Blastopirellula sediminis: one gene and its partner. The protein of the gene in region 1 interacts with the protein of each later gene in a pairwise test. Links are inferred from orthologs where the notes say so. Each region holds a gene or a part of one and is shown in the gene's direction. Other genes may lie near its edges.

Region 1 (3,125 bases):
AAACAGAATGAAAGTTCAGCACTTCGAGCAATCAACCGCCAATCCGGTTCACATGGAAGGGGCGACCGGCTGCCAGGTTCGGCAGTTGATCAACGACAAAGATGGCGCCCCCAACTTTGCGATGCGTCAGTTTGAAGTGGCGCCCGGCGGTCACACGCCGAAGCACCATCATCCCTACGAGCACGAAGTCTACGTGATCGCCGGCAACGGCGTGGTGATGGAAGGGGAACAGCCGCGCGAGATTAAAGCAGGTGACGTCATCTACGTCGCTCCGGACGAAGTCCATCAATTCCAGAACGTGGGAGAAACTCCCCTGAAGTTCCTTTGCCTGGTTCCGAACGCGGCCAACAACGCCCAGTTCGTCGCCAAGCCGGAATGCGCTGAGTAACGCTCGCATCGCTCGTCTCCATCACGCGAAGGATATCGTATGGCAGCCGTCCAAGAAGAGATTGATCAACTCCGGGCCGAAATTCGTCGCCACGACCGTATGTATTACGTCGAGGCGCGACCCGAGATCACCGATCTCGAATACGACAAGCTGCTTAATCGCCTGAAGCATCTGGAGGCGGAGAATCCGCAGCTGATCACGCCCGACAGTCCGACGCAGCGAATCGGCGATGCGCCGGTCGAGCATCTGACGCAAGTTGCGCATCGGGTGCCGATGTTGTCGATCGACAACACGTACAGCCTCGAAGAGCTGCGGGCCTATGGCGATCGAATTCAAAAGCTGTTGCCGGACGAAAAGATCGAGTGGGTCGTCGAGCTGAAGATCGACGGCGTCGCCGTTTCGGTGTTGTACGAAAATGGGTTGCTCGTCCGCGGCGTGACGCGCGGCAATGGTCAGGTCGGCGACGATATTACGCATAACGTCCGCACGATCAAAGATATTCCGTTGCAACTTGTCGGCGACGACGTGCCGCCGGTTTTGGAAGTGCGCGGCGAAATCTACATGACTAACGACGAGTTATCGCGGATCAACGAACGTCTGGCCGCCGCCGGCGAAGCGCTTTACAAGAACACCCGCAACGTCGCGGCCGGCAGCATTCGCTTGCTCGATCCACGGATTTGCGCCGAGCGCAACTTGCGGATGTTCACCCACGGCGTCGGCTACGTCGAAGGGCTCAAGAGCCAATCGCACATTGAGTTTCTGAACGAGCTGAAAGGGTACGGTCTTCCCCCAACTCCCAATGTCGAAGCGTTCCCCGATTTTGACGCTGCGGTCGCGCATTGTGAGGCGCTGGTCGAGACGCTGCAGGACTTGCCGTTTGAAGTGGACGGGCTCGTGCTGAAGGTGAATCGCTTTGAACAGCGCGAACGTCTGGGAAGCACCACCAAGAGCCCGCGGTGGGTGATCGCCTACAAGTTTGAAAAGTACGAAGCGATCACCACGCTGAATGAGATTCGGGTCCAGGTCGGCAAGACCGGGACGATCACGCCGGTTGCGGAACTCGAACCGGTCGAACTGGCCGGAACGACCGTCTCGCGATCGAGCCTGCACAATGCGGAGCAAATCGAGCGGCTTGATATTCGGGTCGGCGACGTCGTGGTGGTCGAAAAAGCGGGGAAGATCATTCCGCATATCGTCCGGGTCGAAATGCACGAGCGGAAGGAGGAACTGCCGAAGTTCGAGTTTCCGACCGAATGTCCCATCTGCGGCACGACGCTTGTGAAAGACGAGGGGGGCGTTTACATCCGCTGCCCCAATCGCGAGTCTTGCCCGGCCCAGCTGAAGGAGCGAATCCGTTACTTTGCGACGCGGAACGCGATGGATATCGAAGGGCTGGGAGACAAGCTGGTCGACCAACTGGTCGTCGACGAATTAGTAAGTAGTTATGGCGATATCTATCGACTGACCGCGGATCAGCTGTCGAGTCTCGAGCGGATGGGGAAAAAGTCGAGCGATAACCTGGTCGCCGCAATCGAAGGAAGCAAAGAGCGGGGGCTCTCCCGATTGCTGAATGCGCTCTCGATTCGCCACGTAGGCGGACGAGTCGCTCAACTCTTGGCGCGGCACTTCGTCACCATTGACGCCTTGATCAGCGCGTCCGAAGAGGAAATCGCCGCCGTTGACGAAATCGGCCCGATCATCGCGGCCAGCGTTCATTATTTCTTCTCGGGAGACTTCGGGAAGGAGACGATCGCCGATCTCCGCGAACTTGGTCTCAAAATGAGCGAGGATGTCCCCGACGCGGGCGCCTTGGCCGCAGCGGTTTTCGCCGGCAAGACCATTGTTGTGACCGGAACGCTGGTGAAATATGGTCGAGACGAGATCCAAGAACTGATTGCGAAGCACGGAGGCAAAGCTTCATCGAGCGTTTCGAAGAAAACGGACTTTGTCGTCGCCGGAGAAAAGGCGGGGAGCAAGCTCACCAAGGCCCAACAATTAGGGGTAAAAGTCTTAACAGAGGAAGAGTTTGAAGTTCTTCTTGCAGGCAGTAAGGCCCCCCAAGTCGACTGATTTTATATAAATTCGCCGTATTTTCCCCTGCGGACAAATTTTTTTGTCCGCCATCTCCCTGCGGATCCGCTTAGATAAGTAGGCCACACGGAAGCCAACTTCGTAATTGATTCAAATGGCTCTTTTGGGGAATAGGGGCATGCGGATTGTAACTGTGGGGAAGCGGGATCGTTCTCCCGCGTGGTATCGATGCCATCGATGCCAGACTGTCGTCGCTTCGATGCGACCTGTTAACGATCACATTCACTGCGATCATTGCGGCCAAGAATTGGACGAAGATGATGAGATCGCGATCGTCCATCCGTTGGAGCGACGACCGCCTTCGCAGAACTAAGTTTCCAGAACGCAGGTTTTTCTGCCGGGTTCTGATGTGTGTGTGAAAAGGGCGTCGATGTGCTGCGGCGCCCTTTTCATTTTCTTGCGACAGCCTTCTTACTTGCTGTCGGTGTTGATGTCTTTCAAGCTGCGTCCCAGACGTTTGGTACGCGGGCCAGCCGTGGCGGTACCGGTCGTCGAAGCGCTGATCGACTTACGCGCCGCAGCCGTTTCGCCGACATTGCCCATCAGGCCCAGGAAGTCGCTCTTCCCTTGTTCCTGTTCGACCGGCATTCCGATTTGCTCAACCGCGTCGTTCACGCCGAGCAGGACCGCCTGCTTCACGCCGTCG
Region 2 (3,541 bases), on another replicon or contig:
ATAAGCGTTCGACACGTCCAAAGAGGCCCAGCAGCGCGACGTGCGAATATATGAAGAAGTTTAACAACACCCCGGCTCTCGTCATACGCATCGATCAACAATTCTTAAGGTAAAAACCGGGATCGGCGAGATGTTTTCGTCCTTTTTTCGGGACCTAGCGGTTGTAAGGGTTCGCCTCCGTCGATTGCGATAAATCGGGCAAAGAATTAGAATCACGGCTTTCTTGGGGGATAGCGAAAGCCGAACAAAGATAACGGCTTACGTACAAACCAGGCTCTCCCCGCTTACCAAAAACCACAATAGACAGATGCCGCGCTACAATCCCGCCGAAATCGAACCGAAATGGCAGCAATTCTGGGAACAAAACCGCACCTTTGCGACGCCGGAAATGCCTCAGGGCGAAAAGTTGTACGTGCTGGACATGTTTCCCTATCCCAGCGGCGAAGGCCTGCACGTCGGTCACCCGGAAGGATATACCGCAACTGACATCGTCTGCCGCTTCTCGCGCATGCAGGGGAAATGCGTGCTCCACCCCATGGGGTTCGACTCGTTCGGTTTGCCGGCCGAAGAGCATGCCATCAAGACGGGGACCCCCCCGCGAGTGCAGACCGAGAAAAACATCGCCAACTTCACCCGGCAGCTGAAGATGCTCGGTTTCAGCTACGACTGGGACCGCCAGATCGCGACGACCGACGTCGAGTACTTCCGTTGGACGCAGTGGATCTTCTTGCAGGTTTACGATACCTGGTACGACCGCGAACAGCAGAAAGGGCGCCCGATCGCCGAGTTGCCGATTCCGGCCGAAGTCGCCGCTGAAGGCGCCGATGCGGTTCGCCAATACCAAGACGAACATCGTCTGGCCTATTTGAACGAAGCGCCGGTGAACTGGTGTCCCAATTTGGGAACGGTGCTGGCCAACGAAGAAGTGATCGACGGCAAGAGCGAACGTGGCGGTCACCCGGTGCAGCGGATTCCGCTGAAGCAATGGATGATGCGGATCACCGACTACGCCGACCGGTTGGAAAAAGACCTGGACGGCTTGGATTGGTCGGACGGCATCAAGGCGCGCCAGCGCAACTGGATCGGCCGCAGCACCGGCGCCGAAGTTGACTTCTACATTGGCGCCGCCGACAAGCTGAGCGCCTGGAAGAAGACGCGGGCTGAAAGCGGCTTCCCGCGCAAGCCGGGCGATGACGTCTTGCGGGTTTACACGACGCGTCCCGACACGCTGTTCGGCGCGACTTACATGGTGATCGCTCCGGAACATCCGCTGGTCGAAACTCTCACGACCAAAGAACAAGCGGCCGCCGTCAAAGCTTACTGCGACAAAGCGGCCAGCAAGAGCGATCTGGAACGGACTGAACTGGCGAAGGAAAAGACCGGCGTCTTCAGCGGTTCGTATGCGATCAATCCGGTCAACGACGAACAGACGCCGATCTGGATCGCCGACTATGTTTTGATCAGCTACGGCACCGGCGCCATCATGGCGGTTCCGGCGCATGACGATCGCGACTTTGAATTCGCCAAGACGTTCGACATTCCGGTGATCGCCGTCGTCGACCCCGGCGACTCAAGCGAAGTTGATCGCGCCGAAGTTTTGGCCGGCGCCGTTTGCTCTACCATCGACGGCGTCGCGATTAACTCCGGCAAGTACGACGGCACGCCGACTGCGGAGTTCAAGTCGAAGATCGCCGCCGATCTGACCGCCGCCGGACTCGGGAAAACCGCGGTTAACTACAAACTGCGCGACTGGCTCTTCAGCCGTCAGCGTTTCTGGGGAGAACCGTTCCCGATTCTGAAAGAGCTGGACGCCAGCGGCGAACCGAACGGCAAGATCCTGCCGGTCCCGGTCGATCAGTTGCCGGTCAACTTGCCGGAACTGGAAGACTTCAAACCGATCGGTCGCCCGGAACCGCCGCTCGAAAAGGCGCCTGCCGATTGGTTGTATCCCGTCATCGACGGCGTGAAGTACAAGCGGGAAACGAACACGATGCCGCAATGGGCCGGTTCGTGCTGGTATTACCTGCGCTTCATCGATCCGAAGAACGACACCGCGCTGATCGATCGCGAAAAAGAAAAAGCGTGGATGCCGGTCGACTTGTACATCGGCGGCGCCGAGCACGCGGTGTTGCACTTGTTGTACGCGCGGTTCTGGCACAAGGTGCTGTACGATCGCGGCGTAGTGACGACGGCCGAACCGTTCCAGAAGTTGGTCAACCAGGGGATGATCCTGGGCGAGTTGGAATACACCGGCTTTCAAACGGCGGAAGGTCGTTGGGTCTCGCACAACAAGACGAAGACCAACGTCGAAGGAGAACGGGTCGACGCCAAGACCGGCGAGGCAGTCACCGCGGTGAAGCTCAGCGCCGACGATGTCGAGAAGCAGGGAGACTCGTTCGTGCTGAAGACGGACGCCAACGTGAAGATCGACGCCCGCGCGATGAAGATGTCGAAGAGCCGCGGCAACGTGGTGAACCCGGATGTTGTGGTGAAGGACTTCGGCGCCGACAGTCTGCGATTGTACGAGATGTTCATGGGCCCGCTCGAAGCGACCAAGCCATGGAGCATGGCCGGCGTGAGCGGCGTGCGCAACTTCCTGGATCGCGTCTGGCGATTGATCGTCGACGACTACGCCGAAGAGACGGCGCTGCTCGATGCGGTCCAAGACGTCGAGCCGACGGCCGAACAAAACAAGATGGTTCACCGTACGATCGAAGCGGTGACGCGCGACTTGTCGAAGTTGGAATTCAACACGCCGATCGCGCGGATGATGGAATTCACCAACTTCTTCACCAAAGAAGAGGTTCGGCCGAAGTCGGCGATGAAATCGTTGGTATTGATGCTTTCGGCCTACGCTCCGCACATTGCGGAAGAGCTGTGGGCCGTTTTGGGCGAGACCGAGTCGCTGGCCTACCATCCTTGGCCGAAATTTGACGAAAAGTTCACCAAGGATGACGAAATTGAAATTCCGGTCCAGATTCTGGGCAAAGTTCGGAGCAAAATTGTCGTCGCGGCCGATATTTCTCAGGCCGATTTGGAAAAAGCGGCGCTCGCGGACGAACGAATCCAAGAGCTGATTGAGGGAAAACAGGTCGTAAAAGCGATCGTGGTCCCTGGCCGCATGGTCAATTTTGTCGTCAAATAAACGTACAGGCTTGCCGCACTCGGCATCCTGCCCCCCCGCTCACTTTTCTTTCATTGACAATCAGGACGAACGATGACGCACTCATGGCACGACGTCAGCCCGGGCCACCGTATGCCGCTCGAATTTTGCGCGGTGATTGAAATTCCGACCGGCTGCAGCCTCAAGTACGAACTCGACAAGCCGACCGGGCTGCTGCGAATGGATCGCATCCTTTACTCGGCGGTGCACTACCCGGCCAATTACGGGTTCATTCCGCAAACGCTGGCCGAAGACGACGACCCGCTGGACGTGCTGGTTCTTTGCCAAGAGCCAGTTTATCCGTTGTGTTTGATCGAAGCTCGCGTCGTCGGGCTGATGACGATGGTCGACAGCGGCAAGCTGGACCATAAGATCATC

Evidence for each region. Proteins that work in one complex are often made in the same cells at the same time.
Region 2: the proteins of ligA (region 1) and leuS interact in binary tests that used the Escherichia coli proteins (3 or more experiments, as listed by UniProt). The link is inferred for Blastopirellula sediminis from one-to-one orthologs.

What each region holds. Positions count from the first base shown.
Region 1 is NZ_JAJKFT010000010.1:596,847-599,971, reverse strand. Bases 23-2,942 are described here. They hold ligA (NAD-dependent DNA ligase LigA), read left to right. Parts: upstream 23-427; coding sequence 428-2,458; downstream 2,459-2,942. Other genes in these bases: LOC68_RS14035 (hypothetical protein), read right to left, coding at 2,891-2,942; LOC68_RS14045 (cupin domain-containing protein), read left to right, coding at 23-388. In the rest of the region: more of cupin domain-containing protein, read left to right, coding at 8-22; more of hypothetical protein, read right to left, coding at 2,943-3,125. UniProt on the Escherichia coli protein: DNA ligase that catalyzes the formation of phosphodiester linkages between 5'-phosphoryl and 3'-hydroxyl groups in double-stranded DNA using NAD as a coenzyme and as the energy source for the reaction.
Region 2 is NZ_JAJKFT010000004.1:287,622-291,162, forward strand. Bases 1-3,345 are described here. They hold leuS (leucine--tRNA ligase), read left to right. Parts: upstream 1-307; coding sequence 308-3,145; downstream 3,146-3,345. Other genes in these bases: LOC68_RS04935 (inorganic diphosphatase), read left to right, coding at 3,218-3,345. In the rest of the region: more of inorganic diphosphatase, read left to right, coding at 3,346-3,541.